DNA from 2 places in the Pantoea sp. X-Soil-ISGK-421 genome. Region 1 is predicted to be linked to the other one. Evidence: predicted binding sites of a transcription regulator. Region 1 holds the regulator's gene; the other holds the start of a gene.
What was found. Region 1 encodes sigma-54, which starts transcription at its own class of promoters, with help from an activator protein. Its sites were predicted from a motif close to GTTGGCACANNTTTCGCTNT; they were not measured.
Positions count from the first base shown of each region.

Region 2: the regulator sigma-54 is predicted to act here: its motif matches at 5,269-5,288, upstream of AC6I8K_RS04010 (gamma-glutamyltransferase family protein).

Region 1 covers NZ_AP035979.1:517,612-529,968, forward strand. Annotated here, with positions in the region: gene mtgA (monofunctional biosynthetic peptidoglycan transglycosylase) at 1-410, shown strand, start outside; gene npr (PTS phosphocarrier protein NPr) at 416-688, opposite strand; gene rapZ (RNase adapter RapZ) at 685-1,539, opposite strand; gene ptsN (PTS IIA-like nitrogen regulatory protein PtsN) at 1,591-2,073, opposite strand; gene hpf (ribosome hibernation promoting factor) at 2,234-2,521, opposite strand; gene rpoN (RNA polymerase factor sigma-54) at 2,543-3,982, opposite strand; gene lptB (LPS export ABC transporter ATP-binding protein) at 4,031-4,756, opposite strand; gene lptA (lipopolysaccharide ABC transporter substrate-binding protein LptA) at 4,762-5,316, opposite strand; gene lptC (LPS export ABC transporter periplasmic protein LptC) at 5,291-5,863, opposite strand; gene kdsC (3-deoxy-manno-octulosonate-8-phosphatase KdsC) at 5,860-6,426, opposite strand; gene kdsD (arabinose-5-phosphate isomerase KdsD) at 6,440-7,420, opposite strand; gene AC6I8K_RS02325 (calcium/sodium antiporter) at 7,434-8,417, opposite strand; gene mlaF (phospholipid ABC transporter ATP-binding protein MlaF) at 8,645-9,460, shown strand; gene mlaE (lipid asymmetry maintenance ABC transporter permease subunit MlaE) at 9,465-10,247, shown strand; gene mlaD (outer membrane lipid asymmetry maintenance protein MlaD) at 10,252-10,788, shown strand; gene mlaC (phospholipid-binding protein MlaC) at 10,807-11,439, shown strand; gene mlaB (lipid asymmetry maintenance protein MlaB) at 11,439-11,744, shown strand; gene ibaG (BolA family iron metabolism protein IbaG) at 11,859-12,116, shown strand; gene murA (UDP-N-acetylglucosamine 1-carboxyvinyltransferase) at 12,163-12,357, shown strand, end outside.
Region 2 covers NZ_AP035979.1:890,580-902,936, reverse strand. Annotated here, with positions in the region: gene hpxK (allantoate amidohydrolase) at 1-95, opposite strand, end outside; gene AC6I8K_RS04040 (pyridoxal-phosphate-dependent aminotransferase family protein) at 92-1,327, opposite strand; gene AC6I8K_RS04035 (amino acid ABC transporter ATP-binding protein) at 1,349-2,080, opposite strand; gene AC6I8K_RS04030 (amino acid ABC transporter permease) at 2,061-2,717, opposite strand; gene AC6I8K_RS04025 (amino acid ABC transporter permease) at 2,714-3,379, opposite strand; gene AC6I8K_RS04020 (transporter substrate-binding domain-containing protein) at 3,383-4,168, opposite strand; gene hpxU (MurR/RpiR family transcriptional regulator HpxU) at 4,361-5,200, opposite strand; gene AC6I8K_RS04010 (gamma-glutamyltransferase family protein) at 5,429-7,015, shown strand; gene hpxX (oxalurate catabolism protein HpxX) at 7,028-7,213, shown strand; gene AC6I8K_RS04000 (AtzE family amidohydrolase) at 7,210-8,607, shown strand; gene hpxZ (oxalurate catabolism protein HpxZ) at 8,610-8,993, shown strand; gene puuE (allantoinase PuuE) at 9,760-10,719, opposite strand; gene hpxA (allantoin racemase) at 10,755-11,486, opposite strand; gene AC6I8K_RS03980 (GntR family transcriptional regulator) at 11,483-12,205, opposite strand; gene AC6I8K_RS03975 (NCS1 family nucleobase:cation symporter-1) at 12,351-12,357, shown strand, end outside.

The DNA.
Region 1 (12,357 bases):
ACGATGGCAATGAGCGCATGCGCGGGGCTTCAACCTTGTCTCAGCAGACAGCAAAAAACCTGTTCCTGTGGGATGGCCGCAGTTGGATGCGTAAAGGGCTGGAAGCGGGGTTGACGGTAGGAATTGAAACCGTCTGGACTAAGCGACGTATCCTCACGGTTTATCTCAATATCGCTGAATTTGGCAATGGCGTGTTTGGCGTCGAAGAGGCTTCGCAGCGCTACTTCCATAAACCGGCCAGCCGGCTGACCATGTCTGAAGCGGCGTTACTGGCGGCTGTCTTGCCTAATCCGATCCGTTTCCGCGCCGATGCACCCTCGGGCTATACGCGCCAGCGTCAGCAATGGATTATGCGGCAGATGCGACAATTGGGCGGCGAGGGCTTCCTGAATCGCTATAAGCTGCACTGAAAGGATTAATCTTCGTCAAATCCTGCTTCAAACAGTTCAATGACTGCCGCCAGCGCCTGCTCTTCCTGCGGGCCGCTGGCTTCGATTTCAATATGGCCGCCTTTTGCTGAATCGAGCATCAGCAGTGCAATCACGCTGCTGGCTTCGGCTTCGGTGCCCGATTCGTTTCGCAATAACACTTCAGCATCGAAACTCTGAACCAATTCAAACAGCTTCATCGCCGGGCGCGCATGCATGCCCAGTTTATTCCGAATTTCAACGGTTTGCTTCACGGTCATGATTTACGTTTTTCCAGAGTGCGATGACGAGACTGCACATTTTTACCGCGTGAGCGGAAATAGTCCGCCAGTTGTTCAGCAATATACACAGAACGATGCTTCCCGCCGGTACAACCGATGGCGACGGTAAGATAGCTGCGGTTATTGGTTTCCAGCATTGGCAGCCACAGTTCCAGATAGCTGCGCGTTTGATAGATGAAGTTGTGCACTTCGGTGTGGCGATCGAGGAAAGCGGCAACCGGGCGATCCAGGCCGGTCATCGGACGCAACTTGGGATCCCAATGCGGGTTAGGCAGGAAGCGCACATCAAACACATAATCGGCGTCGATTGGGATGCCGTGTTTAAAGCCAAAGGACTCAAACACCATCGTCAATTCACGCTCGCGTTTGCCCAGCAGGCGCGTACGCAACATTTCTGCCAGCTCGTGAACCGACATTTCTGAAGTATCGATAATCAGGTCAGCGCGCGAGCGCAGTGGCTCCAGAAGATCGCTCTCTTCATCGATGGCGCTCTCCAGTGACAGATTTTTGCTAGAGAGTGGATGCAGGCGACGCGTATCGCTATAACGTCGGATTAGCGTATTGCGATCGGCATCGAGAAACAGCAACTGCGGCGAGAAAGTATCGGGCAGATTATTGAGTGCGGCTTCAAAAACTTCCGGCGATTCGGGCATATTACGCACGTCAATGCTCACCGCCGCAGAGATATTACGTTCGGTTAAGGTATTTGCCAGTTCCGGCAGCAGCACCACCGGCAAGTTATCGACACAGTAAAAGCCCATATCTTCAAGGGCACGCAGCGCAACTGATTTTCCTGAGCCTGACCGACCGCTAACGATCATCAGCACCATCACATTTCTCCCGTTTTAAACCGGCGAATACGCCGGTAAAGTGTTTGTCGCTTAAGAGTGTGCTTCCTGAGCTTCTGTGATAATGGCGTAGAGCTCTTCGTCGCTTTGTGCCGCACGTAAACGACGGCAGACGGTTTTATCCGCCAGACGTTTGGCCACTAGCGAAAGCGTGTGCAAGTGGGTCTTACACTGGTCCGCTGGCACGAGCAGAGCAAACAGCAGGTCAACCGGCTGATTATCTACCGCATCAAAGGCGATGGGTTGATCAAGGCTGATAAACACGCCTACAGCACGTAACGTGTCCTCTTCCAGCTTGCCATGTGGAATGGCGATGCCGTTGCCGATACCGGTACTGCCCATACGTTCGCGGGTCAGGATGGCTTCGAAAAGCGTCTGGTGTGGCAGATTGAGCTGCTTCGCTGCCAGCTCGCTGATAATTTCCAGCGCGCGTTTTTTGCTCTGGCAGTGTACGCCGCTACGGGTACAGTCCAGCGAAAGGACCGAGCTCAATTCCAGTGTTAGATCGTTGTTCATCATCGTTTCACTTGCGAGTTCACTGTGCCGTGAGGTTCAGGCAATTGATTTCATTGCCGTTCGCCCGTTGGCGCTTGCGCAGATGACAAAACGGGGCGGTAATATCCGCCCCATTTTTGCTCTAAGTGCCGAATCAGTCGGCACTCTGCAAGCGTGAAGGTTAGTGTTTTTTCAGTTTGTCTTTGTGTTTGGTCAGCTGACGGGAAAGCTTATCGATTAACCCGTCGATGGCCGCGTACATATCTTCCGCTTCCGATGTGGCGTGCAGCTCCCCGCCGTTGACGTGCAGTGTTGCATCCGCAATCTGCGTCACCTTCTCTACTTTTAGAACAATATAAACCTGATTGATACGATCAAAATAGTGTTCCAGTTTGGCAAATTTGCTATTTACAAATTCACGCAGAGGTTCGGTTATCTCAACATTAAGTCCGGTAAGGTTTAGCTGCATAGGTCTTCCTTCTTCGTTCGGTCAAACCAATTGCTTACGCTGGTTTGATGGCGGTATCGATAAAGACTCGCGATATTTAGCAACCGTACGTCGCGCTACCATGATGCCCTGTTCGGATAACATGGAGGTCAGTTTGCTGTCGCTCAAGGGTTTTGCGGGATTTTCCGCCGAGATTAATTTTTTCACCAGTGCACGAATCGCCGTAGAAGAGGCTTCGCCACCGCCTTCGGTGTTGACGTGACTGGAGAAAAAATACTTCAGTTCAAAGATGCCACGCGGGCTGTGTAGATACTTCTGCGTGGTGACGCGGGAAATGGTGGACTCATGCATATCAACAGCCTGAGCAATGTCTGCCAGCACCATTGGACGCATATACTCCTCACCCTGCTCAAAAAACGCCTGCTGCTGTTCAACGATACAGCGTGTCACTTTCAGCAGCGTATCGTTACGGCTCTCCAGGCTCTTAATCAGCCACTTGGCTTCCTGTAAGTTGCTGCGAATAAACTGATTATCGCTGTCATTACGTCCTGCTCCGCCCATCGCAGCATACTGCTGATTGATTTTCAGGCGCGGCATGCTGTCGGAGTTGAGTTCAACCGTCCAGCGCTTGCTGATTTTACGAACCAGCACATCGGGAATGACATATTCGGGTTCGCTGGTATTGATCGACTGGCCTGGGCGCGGATCGAGCGACTGAATCAGCAGCATCGCGTCCTTAAGCACTTCTTCCTTGAGACGCGTCACGCGCATCAGGCTGCGGAAGTCATGATTGGCCAGCAGATCGAGGTGTTCACTAACAATCAGACGTGCTTCAGCCAGCATCGGCGTTGCGGCGTCGTATTGCGATAGCTGTACCAGCAGGCAATCACGTAAATCGCGTGCACCCACGCCGACCGGATCGAAACGCTGCACGCGTTTGAGCACGGCTTCTACTTCTTCCAGCGCCAGCTCTTCATCGCCAATACTGTCATAAATGTCTTGTAAGCTGACGGTGAGATAACCGGTGTCGTCAATAGCATCAACGATTGACGTGGCAATCGCGCGATCGGTATCAGTGAACGGTGTTAACTCAACCTGCCACATCAGGTAATCCTGCAGCGATTGGGTGGTTTCGCCCTGATAGATGGGCAGTTCGTCGTCCTGGTAATCGGTGCCCGTGCCTGAAGGTGTTCCAGCGGTGTAGATTTCGTCCCAGGTTGCGTCGAGAGGAAGCTCATCGGGCATTTCTTTCTGTTCAAGTGCCTCGCGCGTGTCTAAAGAATCACTTTCCTGATCCTGAAATTCGCGTGCGTCGACTTCTTCATGCAGATCGGTTTGCTCAAGCAGCGGATTGCTTTCCAACGCCAGTTGCAGTTCTTGCTGGAGTTCAAGCGTAGAAAGTTGCAGCAAGCGAATTGCTTGCTGCAACTGTGGAGTCATCGCCAGCTGTTGGCTGAGCCTGAGTTGCAAACCTTGCTTCATAATTCGGTAAGAATTTCCTAAGCAAACGTAGGGTGTTACAACACCTTATCAGAGTCTGAACTCTTCGCCCAAATAAACACGCTTAACCTGCTCATCTACAAGAATTTCATCAGGCGTGCCATGGGCAATCAAATGTCCCTGGCTGACGATATAAGCGCGTTCACACACCGCGAGGGTTTCACGCACGTTGTGGTCAGTAATCAGCACGCCAAGGCCGCTGTCACGCAAATGCTCGATGATTTTCTTGATGTCGATAACCGAGATCGGATCAACACCGGCAAATGGCTCATCCAGCAAGATAAATTTAGGATTAGCGGCCAGCGCGCGCGCAATTTCCACACGACGACGTTCACCACCCGATAGCGCCTGGCCCATGCTGTCTCGCAGATGGGCGATATGGAACTCCTCCATCAGCTCGTTGGCACGATCCTGACGCTGCTCTTCCGTCAAATCATCACGAATCTGCAGAACTGCCATCAGGTTGTCGTAGACGCTCAGGCGGCGGAAGATCGAGGCTTCCTGCGGCAGATAGCCGATGCCGCGACGCGCGCGCGCATGCAGAGGCAGAATGCTGATATCTTCATCATCAATCACAATGCGGCCCGCATCGCGCGGCACAATACCGACCACCATGTAAAACGTGGTGGTTTTACCGGCACCGTTTGGACCCAGCAGGCCGACAATCTCGCCGGACTTTACCTGCAGGCTAACATCTTCCACCACGCGGCGGCCTTTGTAGGCTTTCGCCAGGTTCTCAGCGATTAGTGTAGCCATAGCAATCAGTTACTCTTTTTAGGGCTCGCGGACGAACCGTTTTTGTCCTGCAGCTGCGACGGTACCAGAACGGTGGTCACGCGCTTGCTCTCACCCTGGCTGAAGGCCTGCATCTTCTGCTCTTTCACCAGGTAAGTGATGCGGTCGCCTTTGATATTGCTGTCCTGCTGCTGAATAAAGGCATTACCTGTCAGCTCAACAAAATCATTCGCCAATTCGTAATGCAGCTTACTAGCATGCCCTTGCACTGGCTTGCCGCTGTCCTGCATCTGATAGAAGGTGGCTGGCGTACCGTAAGCATCAACGATGGTTTTTTTACTGTCACCGCCCGGACGGGTGACCACCACTTTATCGGCGGTAATCTTGATGGAACCCTGAGTCACAATCACGTTGCCGGTAAAGGTCGCGACGTTGCCCTGTAAGTCCAGCGCCTGGTTGACCGAGTCAATATTCACCGGTTTATCGGAATCGCCGGTTAACGCCAGCGCAGGCAGGCTCGTTGCCAGCAGCGTAGTCACCAGCAATAACTTAAGGCTATTTTTTTTCATTTTGAATTTCATAGGAAGTTTTGACCTTTTCAAGCAGCTCAGCATGTTTCGTCCGTAAATTGCCGCGCATTTTCATGCCAGTGGAATTAAAACTGCGGCCAAAAAGGGTGACTTGATCGTCAGATGTCACATCCTGGGTGACCAGATTAACCTGAGCGTTATCGGTAAGGATGCGCTCAAGCTGTGAATCCTGGGTCAACGAATTAACCACAACGTTACCGTATAGATAAAGCATACGATCTTTAGTCAGCTTTGCCTTATCAGCGCGTACTGACCATGTTGCCACTTTATTTTCGTCATACGTGGTCATCACCGGATTATCAAACCAACTTATCTCATCGGCAGCAAAGTAGGTCACTTTATCCGAGACCAGTTTATAGCCCAGCGCACCCGTAGGGTTATACACCACCGTATTCGATTTCTCGCTGGTATAGGTCGGGGCTTGATCGTTGGTCGCCATCGGCGTTTTGTCGTCATCCTGGTTGGTGAGATTCCAGCCGATCAGCACTAAGGCGATCAAGGCCAAAATCAGCGTCATCCAACGCCTGCTCTTACTCATATTGATTGCCCTTTGGCATCCTCAAACTTGTTTTGCGCCATCAAAATCAGATCGCACAACTCACGTACTGCGCCGCGCCCGCCCGCGATGCGGGTAACATAATGCGCGCGCGGCAGCAAAATTGGGTGAGCATCGGCAACGGCAACACTTAAACCCGCCTGCGCCATTACCGGCCAGTCGATCAAATCATCGCCAATATACGCAACCTGCTCGGCAGATAATGACAGTTTATCCAGAAGTTCACGCCAGGCCAAAAGCTTATCCGATTGTCCCTGGTAAAGATGCGTAATGCCAAGCGTCTTGCAGCGATCTTCCAGCAGTTTTGCCTTACGGCCGGTAATAATAGCCACTTCAACGCCTGAGGTCAGCAGGCAACGCACGCCGTAACCATCGCGCACGTTAAAAGCCTTTAGCTCTTCACCGCTGTTACCCATATAAATCACGCCATCGGACATCACACCATCAACGTCGCAAATCAGCAGGCGAATCTGCGCAGCTCGCGCCATGACTTCTGCGTTCACCGGACCGTAGCAAGTCTCGACCATCGCCGTTTCAGCACTCATTATTTATTCCTGTTCAGACCACGCCAGCGCGCAGCATGTCATGCATATGTACCACACCGAGCAGGCGATCGTCATCGGCCACCAGCAGGGCGGTGATGTTTTTGTTTTGCATCAAATTAAGGGCGTCGACTGCCAGCATATTGGGCCGCACGCGAATGCCGCCGCTGGTCATAACATCCTGAATACTGGCCGTCTGGAAATTGATGCCCATATCGAATACGCGGCGTAAGTCACCATCGGTGAAGATGCCTTCAATTTTCATTAGGTCATCAACAATTACCGTCAAGCCGAGATTCTTACGGGTAATTTCCAGCAGCGCGTCGCGCATCGACGCATCACGGCTCACGTGTGGGATTTCATCGCCGCTGTGCATGATATCGCTGACGTGCAGCAGTAGTTTGCGTCCCAGCGCACCGCCAGGATGCGACAGCGCAAAATCTTCCTGAGTAAATCCGCGCGCTTCCAACAACGCCACGGCCAGCGCATCGCCCATCACTAATGTGGCGGTGGTGCTGGTGGTTGGTGCCAGGCCGAGCGGACAGGCTTCCTGCGGCACTTTCACGCAGAGATGCACATCAGCGGCGCGCGCCATCGCACTCTCCGGACGACCGGTAATACAAATTAGCTGCACTTTCTGGCGCTTTAATACGGGAACTAAGGCGAGGATTTCGCCGGATTCACCGCTGTTGGAAATCGCAACCACCACGTCATTGGTGCTGACCATGCCGAGATCGCCGTGGCTGGCTTCGCCGGGATGAACAAAAAAAGCGGGTGTGCCGGTGCTGGCAAACGTCGCCGCCATTTTTTTACCGATATGCCCGGATTTGCCCATGCCCATTACCACCACTTTGCCGCGGCAGGCAAAAATCATCGCGCAGGCGCGATCGAAATCGTCATTGATATATTGATCAAGCTGCTCCAGCCCTTCGCGTTCGATGCGCAGCACCGCTTTACCCGCATGCTGAAAATCGAAATCCGGTTGCTGATGTGACATGGTCAGTCCGTCCTTAATAGCTTGTGATAAGCATGGGGCTGAGCCACAGCCACAGCACCCACGCGACAAATCCACCTAATAATAGTGTGCCTGCGATGCGACCAATACGCCGTTTGCGCAGCAGGCAGAGCAGGGCGAACAGTACGCTGACCGCCAGCATCACCCAGTAATCACGTGCAAAGGCATGGGCATCAATGCTGCCGGGATGAATCAGCGCCGGCAGGCCGAGCACAATCGCCAGGTTAAAAATATTCGCGCCAATTAAGTTGCCGATGGCGATATCGTCTTCACCTTTTAGCGCGCCAGCGACTACCGTGGCCAGTTCAGGCAAGCTGGTACCGACGGCAATTAGCGTCAAGCCCATCACCAACTCGCTTACGCCAAAGTAATCGGCAAAGACGGTTGCATTGTCGATTACCATGCGCGTCGACATTGGCAAAATAATCAGCGCCACCGCCAGCCAAAGAAAAGCCACGGTATTGCCAGCTTCATCACGTGGCAGTTCGGCCAGCTGTTCACGCGTTAGCGTGTCGTTGTTGTCGCGTTCGGCACGGCGAGCAATGCGGATCACCACCAGCAAATAACCCAGCGCAATCAGCAGCAATGCGATGCCATCGATACGGCTAAGGTGATTATCAAACAGCATGATGCCGCTGAGCAGTGTGACCAACAGCATCAATGGCAATTCGCGCCGAATCAGATTGGAGTGTACTGTCAATGGGTGCAGCAGCGCCGCGCCGCCAAGAATTAAGAGAATGTTGGTAATGTTTGAACCCAGCGCGGTGCCTACCGCTAAATCCATCTGTCCATGCTGTGCAGCCGAAAAGGAAACAATCAATTCCGGTAAGGAAGTGCCAATGCTCACCACGGTCATGCCAATGATCAACGGTGGAATGCCGAAGGATCGACAGAGGATCGCGGCACTGAACACCAAACGATCGGCGCCGTAGACCAGTAAAATCAATCCGATAAACAGCAAGGCTGAGGCTACGAACATTAATAATCCTTGATGGATGGAGGTGTCGGCGAACCTTATCCGACAAGTAAAAACATGCTGCACGCGGTTATAAGCGCTGATTTTGACTGTGTGAGAGGCAAAAGTAAATTTTAAGGCCGTTTTCGCCACACATAGTGGGTAAGTTTCTGTAAAACTATCGTGCATTTGAGGTTAACAGGCTAACATCCACAGCTTTAACCACGCCCGATCCGCATAAAGAGGTAAAGATGATTCAGCAGCAAACGAATCTGGTTGAGGTTCGTGGCGTCAGTTTCACGCGCGGCAATCGTACCATCTTCGATGACATCTCGTTAACAGTACCCGCCGGCAAGGTCACTGCCATTATGGGACCGTCCGGTATAGGTAAAACCACGCTTTTGCGACTGATCGGCGGGCAGCTGCAGCCTGATAAAGGCGAGATTTGGTTTCGCGATCAGAATATCCCGACGCTTTCCCGCACCAAACTGTATGAAGCACGCAAAAAGATGAGCATGCTTTTTCAGTCGGGTGCACTTTTTACCGACCTCAACGTTTACGAAAACGTTGCGTGGCCATTGCGTGAACATACGCAGCTCCCTCCAGAATTATTGCACAGCACCATATTGATGAAGCTGGAAGCGGTAGGTTTGCGTGGGGCGGCTAAACTTATGCCCGCAGAGCTCTCTGGCGGCATGGCACGTCGCGCTGCGCTGGCGCGTGCGATCGCGCTGGAGCCAGAACTGATCATGTTCGATGAGCCTTTTGTGGGCCAGGATCCGATCACTATGGGCGTGCTGGTGAAGTTAATTGATGAACTTAATCATGCATTGGGTCTGACCTGTATTGTGGTTTCACACGATGTGCCTGAGGTCTTGAGCATTGCCGATCATGCCTATATTGTTGCCGGACAAAAAATTATTGCTCAGGGCAGCGCGCCGGAACTGCGGGAAAATCCCGATCCGCGTGTGCGCCAGTTTATTGAGGGTCATGCGGATGGCCCGGTGCCATTCCGTTTTGCTGCGGGTGATTATCTCAGCGACTTGACCCGCTCAGGGAGAACGTAAACTGATGTTGTTACAGGCGCTAGCGTCATTTGGACGTCAGGGAATTAATACCTGTGCCGCTTTTGGCCGCGCAGGCCTCATGCTATTTCATGCGCTGGTGGGTAAGCCCGCGTTTCGTCGACATGCGCCGCTGCTGATAAAACAGCTGTACAGCGTAGGCGTGTTATCGTTGCTGATCATCGTGGTATCCGGCCTGTTTATTGGCATGGTGCTGGGTCTGCAGGGTTATCTGGTGCTCACTACCTATAATGCTGAAACCAGCCTTGGCATGCTGGTGGCGCTCTCGCTGCTGCGTGAACTCGGACCGGTAGTAACGGCATTACTTTTTGCGGGCCGAGCAGGTTCAGCCTTGACGGCAGAAATTGGTTTGATGAAAGCCACTGAACAGCTCTCCAGTATGGAGATGATGGCCGTTGATCCACTACGTCGCGTAGTATCACCGCGTTTCTGGGCCGGCTTTATCAGCATGCCGCTGCTGGCGCTGATCTTCACTGCGGTAGGTGTTGCCGGTGGCGCGTTGGTTGGCGTGAGCTGGAAAGGGATCGATCCCGGCTTCTTCTGGTCGGCGATGCAGAACGCGGTAGATTTCCGCACTGATGTCGTCAACTGCATGATCAAGAGCGCAGTCTTTGCCGTCACGGTAACCTGGATTGCGCTATTTAATGGCTATGATGCCATCCCGACCTCGGAAGGGATCAGTCGGGCGACAACGCGTACCGTGGTGCATGCTTCACTGGCGGTACTCGGTTTGGATTTTGTGCTGACAGCACTGATGTTTGGGAATTGATGCAATGCAAAGCAAGAAAAACGAAATCTGGGTTGGCGTCTTTATGCTGGCTGCGCTGTTGGCGCTGTTGTTCCTCGCCCTGCGCGTCGCCGATCTCAAATCCTTTGGCACCCAGCCGACCTGGAAGCTGTATGCCACCTTCGATAATATCGGCGGATTAAAAATCAGTTCACCGGTTAAAATTGGTGGTGTGCTGATAGGCCGGGTGGCGGATATTTCGCTGGATCAGAAAACATTGTCACCGCGCGTGACCATGGATATTAGCGAAGACTACGCTGACAAAATCCCGGATACCAGTTCGCTGGCAATCCGCACCCAAGGTCTGCTCGGCGAACAGTTCCTGGCGTTAAATCTGGGTTTTGACGATCCGGAACTCGGTTCCGCGATGCTGAAAAATGGCGGCACCATTCGTGACACCAAGTCAGCCTTGGTGCTGGAAGACCTGATCGGTCAATTCCTCTATAAGAGCGGCGATAACAAACCTGACGACAAATCACAGGGTGCCGAGAGCGCACCAGCAACACCTGCTACAACGGAATAACCTACGAGGTAAAACATGATGTTTAAGCGTTTACTGATGATTGCCCTGTTGGCAATTGTACCGCTGGCTGCCACTGCAGCAGACCAGAGCAATCCTTATAAGCTGATGAACGAAGCGGCGGATAAGACCTTTACGCGCCTGAAAAACGAACAGCCAAAAATCAAGCAGGATCCGAACTATCTGCGAGAAGTAGTGCGTCAGGAACTGATGCCTTACGTACAGGTAAAATATGCCGGTGCCTTGGTGCTCGGTCGCTATTATCGCGACGCGACGCCTGCACAACGTGATGCCTACTTTGCCGCGTTTGGTGATTATCTGGCGCAGGCTTACGGCCAGGCGCTGGCGCTTTACAACGGTCAAACCTACCAGATTCAGCCGGAGCAGCCGATTGGCGATGCCAAAATCGTGGCGATCCGTGTCACCATTATCGATCCGAATGGTCGTCCACCCGTGCGCCTCGATTTCCAGTGGCGTAAGAACAGCCAAACTGGCAACTGGCAGGCGTATGACATGGTGGCAGAAGGCATCAGCATGATTACCACGAAACAGAATGAGTGGGGCGACCTGCTGCGTACCAAAGGCATTGATGGCCTGACTGCTCAGCTGAAAAAATACGCCGCACAGCCGATCACCCTGGATAAAAAGCAATAATGAGTGAACCGTTACGCTGGCAGCGCACTGCCAGCACGCTGGCTTTAAGCGGCAAATTAGATCGTGATACCTTGCTGACCTTGTGGCAGGAACGTGACACTGCGATGGCGGATATCACCACGATTGATGTCGCGGGGCTGGAAAGGGTGGATTCGGCAGGTTTAGCGCTGCTGGTGCATCTGCGTGAAATCGCGCGTGCCCAAGGCAGCGCACCGCTTTTCTCCGGGATCTCCGATAAACTCCAGTCACTGATAACGCTGTATAACCTGCAGCAGATTATTGTTTCTGCGGAAAAAATCGCCTGATTGTCGGATGTCGATGCTAAGCCCCTGATTTTTTCAGGGGCTTTTGCGTATTTAAGAGTCAGACGCTTTCCTCTAAGATGTCTGCCTTATTATTATTAAGTGAAGTAACGAGCGATGGAAAATAGTGAAGTTCAGGCCGTGCTGATGCAGGCGCTGGCATTAGAAGAAGTACACGTACTCAGCAACGATGGCAGCCATTTTCAGGTCATCGCGGTGGGCGAAATGTTCGGCGAACTGAGTCGTGTGAAGAAGCAGCAGGCTGTGTACGCGCCGCTGATGGAATATATTGCGGATAACCGTATTCATGCGGTTTCCATCAAAACTTATACCCCAGCCGAGTGGGCGCGCGACCGTAAACTCAACGGTTTCTAAGCGCCTCACCGGTTGTTTTTTTGATAGATAATTGAGAGCCGTGTTAATGGACAAATTTCGTGTGCAAGGCCCCACCCGTTTAAGTGGTGAAGTGACCATTTCCGGGGCGAAGAATGCTGCGTTGCCGATTCTGTTTGCTGCACTGCTGGCAGAAGAGCCGGTAGAAATTCAGAACGTGCCGAAGCTGCGTGATATCGATACCACCATGAAGCTGCTGAATCTGCTGGGTGCGCGCGTTGAG
Region 2 (12,357 bases), 370 kb from region 1:
TCGCTTTCGCTGATCTCCGCGAGGGCGTCACAGCGCGCCATGACGCGAGCGGCGGCAATTTGCGCCTCGCTGGCAGTCATCAGGCTTTGATTCATGCGCGGCTCCCGTAGAGATCCCATGCCGCTTGCATCGCCGCACCTTGCGTGGTGCGGAAGCCAACATGATTCAGCACCGCTTCCAGCGCGCTTAAGGTTTGCATCACGCAATCTTTGCGCGCGTTGTAGCCCATGGTGCCGATGCGCCACACTTTGCCATGCAGCGGACCAAACGAGGTGCCGATTTCAATGCCGAAATCCTCCAGCACCAACTTACGCACCTGATCGCCATTTACGCCCTGCGGGATCACCACGCCGAGCACGTTATTCATTTTGTGTTTAAGATCGCCGAAGGTTTCCAGGCCCATGCCCTGAATCCCTTTCAGCAGCGCCTCGCCGTGCAGTTTATGGCGCGCGATGCCGTTATCCAGTCCTTCCTGCATCATCAGGCGCGCACATTCACGCGCGCCAAACAGCGCGGTAGTGGCTTCGGTATGGTGATTAAGGCGTTCCGGACCCCAGTAATCCATGATCATGCCAAGATCAAAATAGTTGGAGTAGATCATCTCGTCGTCGCCATCCTGATGTTCGGCGGTGCGGATGCCCTCTTCCACGCATTTGCGCTTGCGGATCACCGCTTCCATCTGCGGGCTCAGCGTGATCGGCGAGGTGCCGGACGGTCCGCCAAGGCACTTCTGCATCCCGGCAGAGACCGCATCGAGGCCCCACGCATCGGTTTCCAACGCATTACCGCCGAGCGAGGCGGTGGCATCGGTATAGAACAGCACGCCATATTTCTGGCAAATGGCGCCCAGCTCTTCCAGCGGCTGCAACATGGTGGTGGACGTATCGCCCTGCACCGTCAGCAGCAGGCGCGGCTGCACTTTTTTGATCGCATCTTCAATCTGATCCGGCGTGAATACTTCGCCCCACGGCACGTCGATGGTATGCACTTCCGCGCGGCAGCGGCGGGCAATTTCACACAGCAGATGACCGAAGCGGCCAAACACGGGCACCAGCACTTTGTCGCCCGGACGGATCGCCGACAGCAGAATCGCCTCGATACCGGCGCGTGAAGTGCCGTCGATCAGCATCGTCCAGCGGTTTTCAGTGCGGAATACGCCACGGTATAGCGCCATCACTTCGTTCATGTAGTGCGTCATCGCCGGATCGTACTGACCAACCAACTGGCTCGACATGGCGCGCAGCACGCGCGGATCGGCGTTGATCGGGCCCGGTCCCATCAGCAGACGCTGTGGCGGATTGATTTGCGAAAACTGGCTGATATCCATGAGGGTTTCCTTGTTATTCGTTTACAGACGCACCGTCGAGATAAACTGTTTCAGCTCCGCGGTTTGCGGATTGGCGAACAGCGTTTTGCTGTCGCCCTGCTCCCAGACGCGCCCCTGATGCATAAAGACCACACGATCGCCCACGTCGCGGGCGAAGTTCATTTCATGGGTGACGAGAATCAGCGTCATGCCTTCGGCGGCTAATTGCTCCAGCACTTTCAACACTTCGCCCACCAACTCGGGATCGAGCGCTGAGGTGATCTCATCACAGAGTAAAACTTTAGGCTGCATTGCCAGCGCACGGGCAATCGCCACGCGCTGCTGCTGGCCGCCAGACAGATTGGCAGGGTAATAATTGATGCGCTCACCGAGGCCGACTTTCTCCAGCATCTGTGTCGCCAGTGCGCGGCATTCGGCTTCGCTTTTCTTCAGCACGCGACGTGGTGCCAGCATCACGTTTTCCAACGCCGTCATATGCGGGAAAAGGTTGAAGTTCTGGAACACCATGCCGACCGAGCGGCTAATTTCACGCGCTTGTGATTCACGATCGGTGATGGTCATGCCACCGAGTTTGATGCTGCCATCCTGATAACCTTCCAGCCCGTTCATGCAGCGTAGCAAGGTACTTTTGCCCGATCCGCTGCGGCCGATAATCGAGATCACTTCGCCGTGGTCGACATCGAGATCGACCCCTTTCAGCACATGGTTGTCGCCGTAGTACTTCTGTACCTGATTAATGGTGATGAGCGGCATTGAATTTTTTCTCCAGGTACTGGCTGTAACGCGACAGCGGATAACACATCAGGAAATAACCGAGCGCCACCAGGCCAAATACCTTGAACGGCTCATAGGTCACGTTATTCAAAATGGTGCCGGCTTTAGTCAGCTCGACGAAACCGATAATCGAGGCCAGCGCAGTGCCTTTGATCACCTGCACGGCAAAACCCACGGTGGGTGCAATGGCAATACGAATCGCCTGCGGTGCGACCACGCGAAACAGCGTTTGACCAAAGGTCAGGCCAAGACAGCGCGATGCTTCCCACTGCCCTTTTGGCAGGGCGCGAATGCTGCCGTACCAGATATCCACCAGAAACGCGCTGGTGTAGAGCGTTAAGGCCAGCGAGGCGGCAGTCCAGGGCGCCACATCGATGCCAAACAAGCCAACACCGAAGAAGGCGAGAAACAGCTGCATCAGCAGCGGCGTGCCCTGAAAAAGCTCGGTGTAAGCGCGCACCAGGCGCATTGGCCATTTACGCTTCAGCAAGCGCATAAACAGCAGCGGCAAAGTCACCAACGTGCCGCCAAAAAACGCCACCAGCGAGAGTAAAATTGTCCAGCGCGCTGCCAGCAGCAGGTTACGCAGGATGTCCCAGTCGGTAAAAGTCGTCATGCCGGCTGCGCTCCCAACCATTTACGTCCCAGCGCCAGCAGCAGTTGGCGCATGGCAATCGACAACGCCAGATAGATCAGCGTGGTCACGAAATAGACCTCAAAACTCAAAAAGGTACGCGACTGAATCAGGTTGGCGGCGAAGGTCAACTCTTCGTACGACACTTGCGACACCACCGATGAGCCGAGCATCACAATGATGCATTGACTGACCAGCGCCGGATAAATGCGCTGCAGCGACGGCGGCAGCACCACGCGGATAAAGGTTTGCGTGCGGGTTAATCCCAGCACGCGCCCTGCTTCCCACTGACCGCGCGGCGTCACCTGAATCCCGGCACGAATGATTTCGGTGCTGTATGCCCCAAGGTTAATCAACATCGCCAACAGCGCGGCTTCGCCCGCCGTCAGTTTCAGGCCCAGATTGGGCAAACCAAAGACGATAAAAAACAGCTGCACCACAAATGGCGTATTACGGATCAGCTCGACATACACGCCCCAGATGCGGCTCGCCCAGCTCGGTTTGCCGCTGCGCAGCGCCGCGCCGAGAATGCCGAGGCTGACACCGCCGACAGTGGCGAGCACGGTGATCTGAATCGTGACCCACAGCCCGGCCAGCAACTCTGGCCAGTGCGGCCAGAGATCTGCAAAATTAAGTTGCCCCATGTTTTATGCGCCGAGATTGGCTGGCAGCGGCGCTTTGAGCCACTCTTCCGACAGCGTGTTCAGCGTGCCGTCTTTGATGCCTTGCTCAATCAGCGCATTCACTTTGTCTTTCAGTGCCGGCTCACCTTTTTTCAGGCCGATGTAGCACGGCGAATCTTTCAGCATGAACTGGGCCACCGGCGCTTTTTCGGCGTTCTGACGCGCAATCGCTGCCACCACCAGGTTGCCAGTGGCAACGTACTGCACCTGGCCAGAGAGGTAGGCCGACAGCGTGGTGTTGTTATCTTCATATCGCTTCACCTGCGCTTCTTTCGGGGCGATATCGCTTAACACCATGTCTTCCACCGCACCGCGCGTTACGCCAATGGATTTGCCGCTCAGCGCCGCCGCATCTTTCAGCGTTTCACCTTTCGGACCAAACACGCCGAGGAAGAACGGCGCATAAGCGCGGGTGAAATCGATCACTTTTTCGCGCTCGGCGTTTTTGCCCATGCTGGAGATCACCAGATCGACTTTATCGGTTTGCAGATACGGCACACGGTTGGCACTGGAAACCGGCACCAGCTGCAACTTCAGTTTCATCTGTTTGGCCAGATACTTCGCCATGTCGATATCGTAGCCCTGCGGTTGCAGGTCAGTACCGACGGAACCGAACGGCGGGAAGTCTTGCGGGACGGCGACACGGATCACGCCGCGCTTCTGAATATCCTGCAACTGATCGGCCATCGCACTCCCGACCTGCGCCATCAGCAATGCCGCGCCCGCTACCGCCAATAATACTTTTTTCATTATGCACCCCGGTGAGTTTACGTGAAACAAAAGATTCTTGATGAATCATTCTGCAACTAATGTGCCAACCGCAGTGCCGATAAATGAAAGGGGAAAAAGCGGGGTTTTTCTTAGCAGGAGGCAGCAAAAACGGGCATCAAGCCCGTTTGAATTAACGATCTAAAATAGTGCATTGCACCATTATGGCGCCCGCTAACGGTGTTCGAGCTCATCAAGATGCTGATAGAGATCGGCGATTTGGTGGATACGTTGACGCCCTTGCGACAACATTTCGTGCAGTAAGGCGTTGGCCAGCAGGTTAATCAGGCTCATGGCGGAAGCATAGCTATCAAAGGCGGAAACGCTGTCGAGTGGCGCGCACAGTTGCCAGCGCGCCAGCGTAATGATGCCCTGCGCCTGCGGCTCACACAGCGCCAGCACCGGAATGTTGCTCTGCTGCAGTTGCTGCATTAAAGGGCGAATGATGCGTGGACGGCGGCGAAACGCCATCACCACGACAATATCGTCGGGCGTGATATCCACCAGCTCTTCGCCCAGCGTCTGGCCCGGCTGTGGCAGCACATGCACCTGCGGGCGCGCCTGCATCAGCTGCTGACGCAGGTGCAGCGCCACCGGATAGGCGTTACGCATACCAATGATAAACACCCGTTTAGCCGAGCCCAGCGCGGTGATCACGTCGCCAAACTGCTGCGGATCGATGCTGTTCACCCATTGTGTCAGGTTCGCCATCTCTTGCTTATAGTGGCGTGACAGCAGCGTGTTGCCCTGCACCGCATCGCGGTTGTCGGTGAGCGGCATACCGCTCTGGCGCAGGATGCGCAGCTCATCGCGCATATCCTTGTATTTCTCGTAACCGAGACGCTTGAACAAACGGCTGACCGTGGCCTTCGAGACGCCGCTCAGCCGCGCCAGCTCGGCGCTGTTGTAGCTGATCAGGTCATCAAAATGGTCAAACACGAAGTCGGCAATGCGCTGCTCCTGCGGCGACAGTTGCGGGTAGTGACTACGAAGGCGTTCATCAAGTTGTTTCATCATCGGTCCTGTAACTTTCGTTTCACCACAAGCTAGCATAAATCGATCCAGATTGATGTCCGACCAAAACTGGAACAGCTCTTGCTTAGATTTGTGCAGTATCTACCAGGTGCGCATAAATGCGCACATTCCGTAGCGGCGCAATTTATTGCGCGATAAATCGCGCCGCTACGGAATGTGCGGGGGATTAAACAGCGTACTCACATAAGAACAAGAGAAGAAATTACTATGATACAGAGCAACATGGCGCCGTTAGGCATGGCCGTTACGCCACATCATCTCGCCAGCGAAAGTGCGCTAGCCGTGCTGCGCGAAGGCGGCAATGCGCTGGAAGCAATGGTGGCCGCCGCCGCGACTATCGCCGTGGTTTATCCGCACATGAACGGTTTGGGTGGCGATGGCTTCTGGCTGGTGGTGCCGCCCAACGGCGATCCCATCGCCATTGACGCCAGCGGCGCTGCCGGAACGCTCGCTCATGTCGATTTCTATCACGGTGAAACCCATATTCCGCATCGCGGACCGAAAGCCGCATTAACCGTCGCGGGCACCGTGAGCGGCTGGCAGGAAGCGTTGACGCTGGCGCAGGAACTCGGCGCGACGCCGCTGCCGTTAACCCGCCTGCTACGCGATGCGATTCGCTATGCCGCCGATGGGATCCCGGTCACCGCCTCGCAAGCCGCTGCCACCGCCGCCAAGCAGCACGAGTTACAGCATCAACCCGGTTTTGCCGCCACCTTCCTGCCGGACGGTAGCGTGCCGATCGCCGGTAGCCGTTTTACCCAACCCGCGCTGGCGAATACGCTGAGCATGCTGTGCGAACAGGGGCTGGAAAGTTTTTATCGCGGTGAACTGGCGCATCATCTGGCACGCGAAATGACCGCGCTGGGGATGCCGATCACGCTGGAAGATTTGCAGACGCACCACGCTCGGCGCTGCACGCCGCTGCATCTGGCGCACAGTGAAGGCGATATCTGGAACATGACGCCGCCGACGCAGGGTTTGGTGTCGCTGGCGATCCTCGGCATTACCGATCGGCTCGCAATGGCAGACGCCGATGAAGCGCAAACCGTGCACCGCATCGTCGAAGCCACCAAAAAAGCCTTCGCGCTGCGCGACCAGCACATTACCGATCCGCGCCACATCGACATCGATGTACAAAGCCTGCTGGATGCTGAGCATCTCAGCACGCTGGCGGCGCAGGTGGATGACCAACACGCCGCGTCATGGGGTACCGGGCGCGGACCTGGCGACACCGTGTGGATGGGCGTGATGGACAGCAGCGGGCTGGCGGTTTCCTTTATCCAGAGCATTTATCACGAATTCGGCAGCGGCGTGGTATTGCCGGGCACCGGCATCACCTGGCAAAACCGTGGCGCCGCCTTCAGCCTGCAACCCGACCACTTACTGACGCTGCAGCCGGGCAAACAACCGTTTCATACCCTTAACCCTGCCGCCGCACGCCTGAAAGATGGCCGCACCATGGTTTATGGATCGATGGGCGGCGACGGCCAACCACAAACCCAGGCAGCAATTTTCACCCGTCACGTGATTCAGGGGCATCCGCTGCAACAGGCGGTGAGCGCGCCGCGCTGGCTGCTGGGCCGGACATGGGGACAATCATCCGATTCCCTCAAGCTTGAAGCGCGCTTCGCCCCAGAAACGGTACAGCAGCTGCGCGCGCTCGGCCATGAGGTTGAACTGCTGCCCGATTTCAGCGAAGTGGTCGGCCATGCGGGTGCGATCGTTCGACACAACAACGGCATGCTGGAAGGCGCGTTCGATCCGCGCAGCAACGGCAGCGCCGCCGGTTTCTAACGGAGAGTAATCATGAGTTCACAACCGGACTGGGCCACCTACATCGCCCAAATGGAGCAGATTCTGGCGCTGGAGCTGGATGATGCGCGCCGCGCCGAGCTGCTGACGCAGTTCAACCGCATCGCCGCGATGGCCGAGCCGCTGATGGCGCTGCCACTCGACGATCGCCTGGAAGTGGCGGGAGTCTTTCATCCATGAAGCTGTCATCATTATCGATTAACGCCCTGCAGCAGGCGCTGAGTCAGGGCGAGATCAGCGCCCGCGATATCGCGCAAACTACGCTGGCGGCGATTGAGCAACACAACCCGGCCATCAACGCCTGGACCGAAGTCACCGGCCAGCGCATGCTGCGCGAAGCCGATCAGATCGATCAGCAGCGCCAGCGTGGCGAGAGCTTGCCGCCATTGGCCGGCATTCCCTATGCGGTGAAAAACCTGTTTGATGTCGCCGGACACAGCACCCTGGCCGGTGCCAGCCTGTTCAGCGAACGCGCGGCGGCACGCGATGATGCGTGGGCGGTGAACAAACTGCGTCAATCCGGCGCGCTGCTCTCCGGCATGCTGAATATGGATGCCTACGCCTACGGCTTTACCACCGAAAATACCCATTACGGCGCGACGCACAATCCGCGTGATGTCACCCGCGTGGCGGGCGGATCGTCAGGCGGTTCGGCGGCGGCGGTTGCAGCCGGTTTGGTGCATTTTTCACTCGGCACTGACACCAACGGCTCGATCCGCGTGCCCGCTTCACTGTGTGGCATCTTCGGTCTGAAGCCGACCTTTGGTCGCCTGTCGCGCAGCGGCAGCCACCCGTTTGTCGCTAGCCTTGATCACATCGGCCCGTTTGCCCGTTCGGTAGAAGATTTGAGTCTGGTTTATGACACTTTACAAGGTGCCGATGCCAGCGATGCCTTCCAGGCCGCGCAGCCGGTTGCGCCGGTCAGCGCAGGGCTAAGCATGGGTGCAGAAGGTGTGCGCAGCGCGGTACTTGGCGGGTTCTTCTCAACCTGGTGCAGCGATGAAGCGCGCGCCGCCGTGGCGGTTGTCGCCAAAGCGTTAAATGCCGTGGAGGAAGTCAGCTTACCCAATGCTGAAATCGCGCGATCGGCAGCCTTTATCATGACCGCCGCAGAAGGTGGTAATCACTACTTGCCACTGCTGCGCAGCCAGCCGGAACAGTTCGAGCCTAATTCGCGCGAGCGTCTGCTGGCCGGTGCGATGCTGCCATCAGCATGGTACGTGCAGGCACAGCGTTTCCGTCGTCACTTCCAGCAGCAGGTGCTGCCGCTGTTTGATCAGTTCGACGTGCTGATTGCGCCTGCCACGCCGTGCACTGCCACCACCATCGGCCAGGAAACCATTCATATTAACGGCCAGGATTTGCCGACGCGCGCCAGCATGGGCATGCTGACCCAGCCGATTTCTTTCCTCGGGCTGCCGGTGTGTACCGTGCCGCTGCACACCGCCAGCGGCTTGCCCATCGGTTTGCAATTGATCGCGGCACCGTTTAAAGAACATCTGGCACTGCGCGCCGCCTGGGCGCTTCAACAGCAAGGGCTGACGCTGCCACAAACTACCTTAATGGACGCCTGAGAATGACATCTGAAGATATCGATCGTCCGGCGGTACTCGCCGAAGTCACCGCCGCCTTTTACCGTTACGAACAAGCGCTGATCGGCAATGATGTTGAGGTGCTGGATGAACTGTTCTGGCACGACCAACGCACCGTGCGCCTCGGCGCAGGCGAGAATCTGTATGGCATCGACGAGATCCGCGCGTTTCGCGCCGCGCGCCCGTCAAAGGGCCTGGATCGTACGCTGCGCAATACGGTGATCACCACTTTTGGTGATGATTATGCGGTGTGCAGTACTGAGTTTACGCGTGAGGGTGTGGAGAAGATTGGGCGTCAACAACAGACGTGGGTGAAGATGCCTGGCGGCTGGAGAATCGTGGCAGCGCAGGTTAGCTTGATGAGCTGAGGGCGCAGCGTTTCGCCTTGATTGGCAAACAGACTGCTGCTTTCAACTTCAAGTGCAAGGTCAAGGGCGGTTTCGTTCGGCTTTCAGCCGACCGACCCAGGGGAGGCAGTCGCCCCTCCCCTGGGAACCCGGGCTTTTCGGCAGCACACTCGCCCGCTACGCGGGTTCCCTCGTCAAATCCCACTTCCTGACGGACCGGCCCTGATTCGCCATCCTGGCTCAGCAGGCCCTTTCGCCGCCGTCCTGGCGGCTCATCCTGGAAGCAGGCTTCTCCTCGGCGAGAGTGATGCCGACTCAACACCCCCGCGGTAAGCTTTCAAATAAAATCAAAACAACATTATCGCGATGCGATCTCTTGTTAGGGCAGAGATAAAATCAAAATAATACTATCGCGATACGATCTCTTTTTAGGGCAGAGGTTTGGCGGCTGGGTGGGTGTCGTCAGAATTGCCGAACGGAGGGGGAAATTCCAGGATGAGCCGCCAGGACGGCGGCGAGAGGCTGCGCTGAGCAGGAGCGAATCGCAGCCGGTCCGTCAGGAATTCACCTGAAGTGAGGGGACCGCGTAGCGGCAATTCTGCCGACAAAGAGACCGGGTCCCCAGGGGAGGGGCGACTGCCTCCCCTGGGTCGGTTGTCCGCAGGACAATCGAAACCGCCCTTGACCTTGAAGTTGCCTTTAAGCCTTTAAGCCTTTAAGCCTTTAAGCCTTTAAGCCTTTAAGCCTTTAAGCCTTTAAAAGCAGTCTGGCAGCCCGCCAGCGCCCCTCAAGCATCCGGCGCGGGATGCGTCTTAATCCAGTGATCGGCAATTTGCTGCCGGGTACACACCCACACATCCTCATGCTGCTGAATATGATCGAGAAAACGCTGCAATCCACGGAATTTCCCCGGCCGTCCCAGTAAGCGGCAGTGCATACCAATCGACATCATCTTCGGCGCGCTTTCCCCCTCTTCGTACAGCACATCAAAGGTGTCGCGCAGATAGGTGAAGAACTGCTCTGCCGTATTAAAGCCCTGCGGCGAGGCGAAGCGCATGTCGTTGCACTCCAGCGTGTAGGGAACGATCAGGTGCGGTTTAACCGTGCCATCCTGACAGGTGACCTGCGTCCAGAACGGCAGGTCGTCGCCATAGTAGTCGCTGTCATAGCTGAAGCCGCCCTGCTCTACCACCAAACGTCGGGTGTTGGGGCTGTCGCGGCCGGTGTACCAGCCGGTTGGCGCTTTGCCGAACAAATCGGTCAACACGTCCACCGCCTGCTGCATATGCTGGCGCTCGGTTTTGGCATCCATCGCTTGATAGTGGATCCAGCGCCAGCCGTGGCTTACCACGTCGTAATCGGCCGTTTTAATCGCCTCGACGATGTCCGGATGACGCGCCAGCGCCATCGCCACGCCAAACACCGTGAGCGGCAAACCGCGCTTTTGAAACTCATTATGGATGCGCCAGAAACCGGCGCGCGAGCCGTATTCATACAGCGAATCCATCGACATATGGCGATCGGCGTAGCTGGCGGCGCCGATGATATCGGAAAGAAACTGCTCGGAACCGGCGTCGCCGTGCAGCACGTTATTCTCGGCACCCTCTTCGTAATTGAGGACAAACTGCACCGCAACACGCGCCTTGCCTGGCCACTGCGCATGCGGCGGATTGCCGGCATAGCCGATTAGATCGCGTGGATAGTTTTTGTTGAAGCTGTACTCTTTCTTTTCAGATACATCATTCATTCTGCAAGTTCCTGTCGTCAGTCCTCAACCAGCACTTAGTTTAGGTGCTGAAATGCCCCGCTGAGCGGTTTTTCGAGGGGATAATCGAGATCGCCATGCTTGCTGGTGCCAAAGCCTAACGCCACCAGCGACTCCACCATTTTTACGGCGGCGCTGACGCCGTCGATCACCGGTAATCCCAGTTCTTTGGTGAGATCCTGCGCCAGCGCGGCCATGCCGCCGCAGCCCAATACAATTGCGCCGCTGCCATCTTCGCGTTTGGCCTGAATGCAGCGCTGACGCACTTTCTCCTGCGCCACGCCGCTGCCGTCTTCCAGCGCCAGCACCGGCAGATCGATGGCATGCAGCGCAGCACAATGGTGGGTAAAGCCGTATTGCTGCAGCAGATGCCGCGCAATCACCAGCGTACGTGGCAGGGTAGTGACGATCGAGAAGCGGGTCGCCACCAGCGTGGCGGTGTGCATCGCCGCCTCTGCAATGCCGATCACCGGTCCGCTCGCCAGTTCGCGCGCCGCCAGCAAACCCGGATCGCCGAAGCAGGCAATGATATGGCCGCTGACGCCTTGCGCTTTGCCGCGTTTGACTTGCTCCAGTACGCCAATCGCCGCAATGGCTTCATCAAAATGGCCTTCAATCGACGGCACGCCGTGGCTCGGGCACACCGCCAGAATCTCGGTGCCCGGCGCGGCAACAGCACGCGCGGCAGCACCGATGGTTTCGGTCATCGCCAGGCTGGTGTTGGGATTGATCACCTGAATCAGGCTCATGATGCCGCTCCTTTGTTACCGGCAAATAACCGGGAAAAATCAGGCAAGGTTTCGCCGCTGCGCTCAAAGTGCAGGCTGGCAACAATGTGTTCGAAGTGATGCTGCAGCGAGGCGGTTAACGCCGGCAGATCTTTTTTCCGCAGCAGATCCACCAGCCGATCGTGATGATCGCAACGGCAGCCGCGCTGCCAGGGCGCACCGTAAGCCGCGATCACCAGCGACGAGCGCTGCGTCAGGCGCGTCACCAAATCGGTAAGCACTTCGTTGCCAGAAATCGCCTGCAGCTGAATATGAAAAGCGGCGGAGAGACGAATCGCTGCGGCACCATCGTGCTGATCGTGTGCTTGCTGTTCTTCCTCGATAAGTGCCGTCAATGCCGCGATGTGCGGAGGCTGCACGTGACCTATAACCGTAGGTAAGTTTGCGCACTCCACTAAACTGCGGGTGGCAAAGATGTCGCGTGCTTCATCCACCCCCGGCGTCGCCACGTGTGCACCACGCCTGGGCGACAAGGTGATCATTTGCACCGCGGCGAGGCGTTGCAGCACCTTGCGAATGCCGGTGCGGCTCACGCCGAAGACATCTGACAACGCTTCTTCTGGCAATTTACTGCCCGGCGGCAGTTGATGCTCAACGATGGCGGTAAGAAGCGCCTGATAGATAGGTTCATCGCGATCGTTCAGATCGGCAGCCGTTTTCTGGCCTGTTTCACTCTTCATTACCTGCTCCGGTAAGTGACTGTGTGTTGCACATCGTATACGTGAAATTAATTTTTTGTATACAAGAAATCAATTCTGGCCTGGATCCTGCAATACCGTTTCACGCTGTGATTATTCTTCCATGATGTAGAGAGGAGCAGGTTTCATGCCAA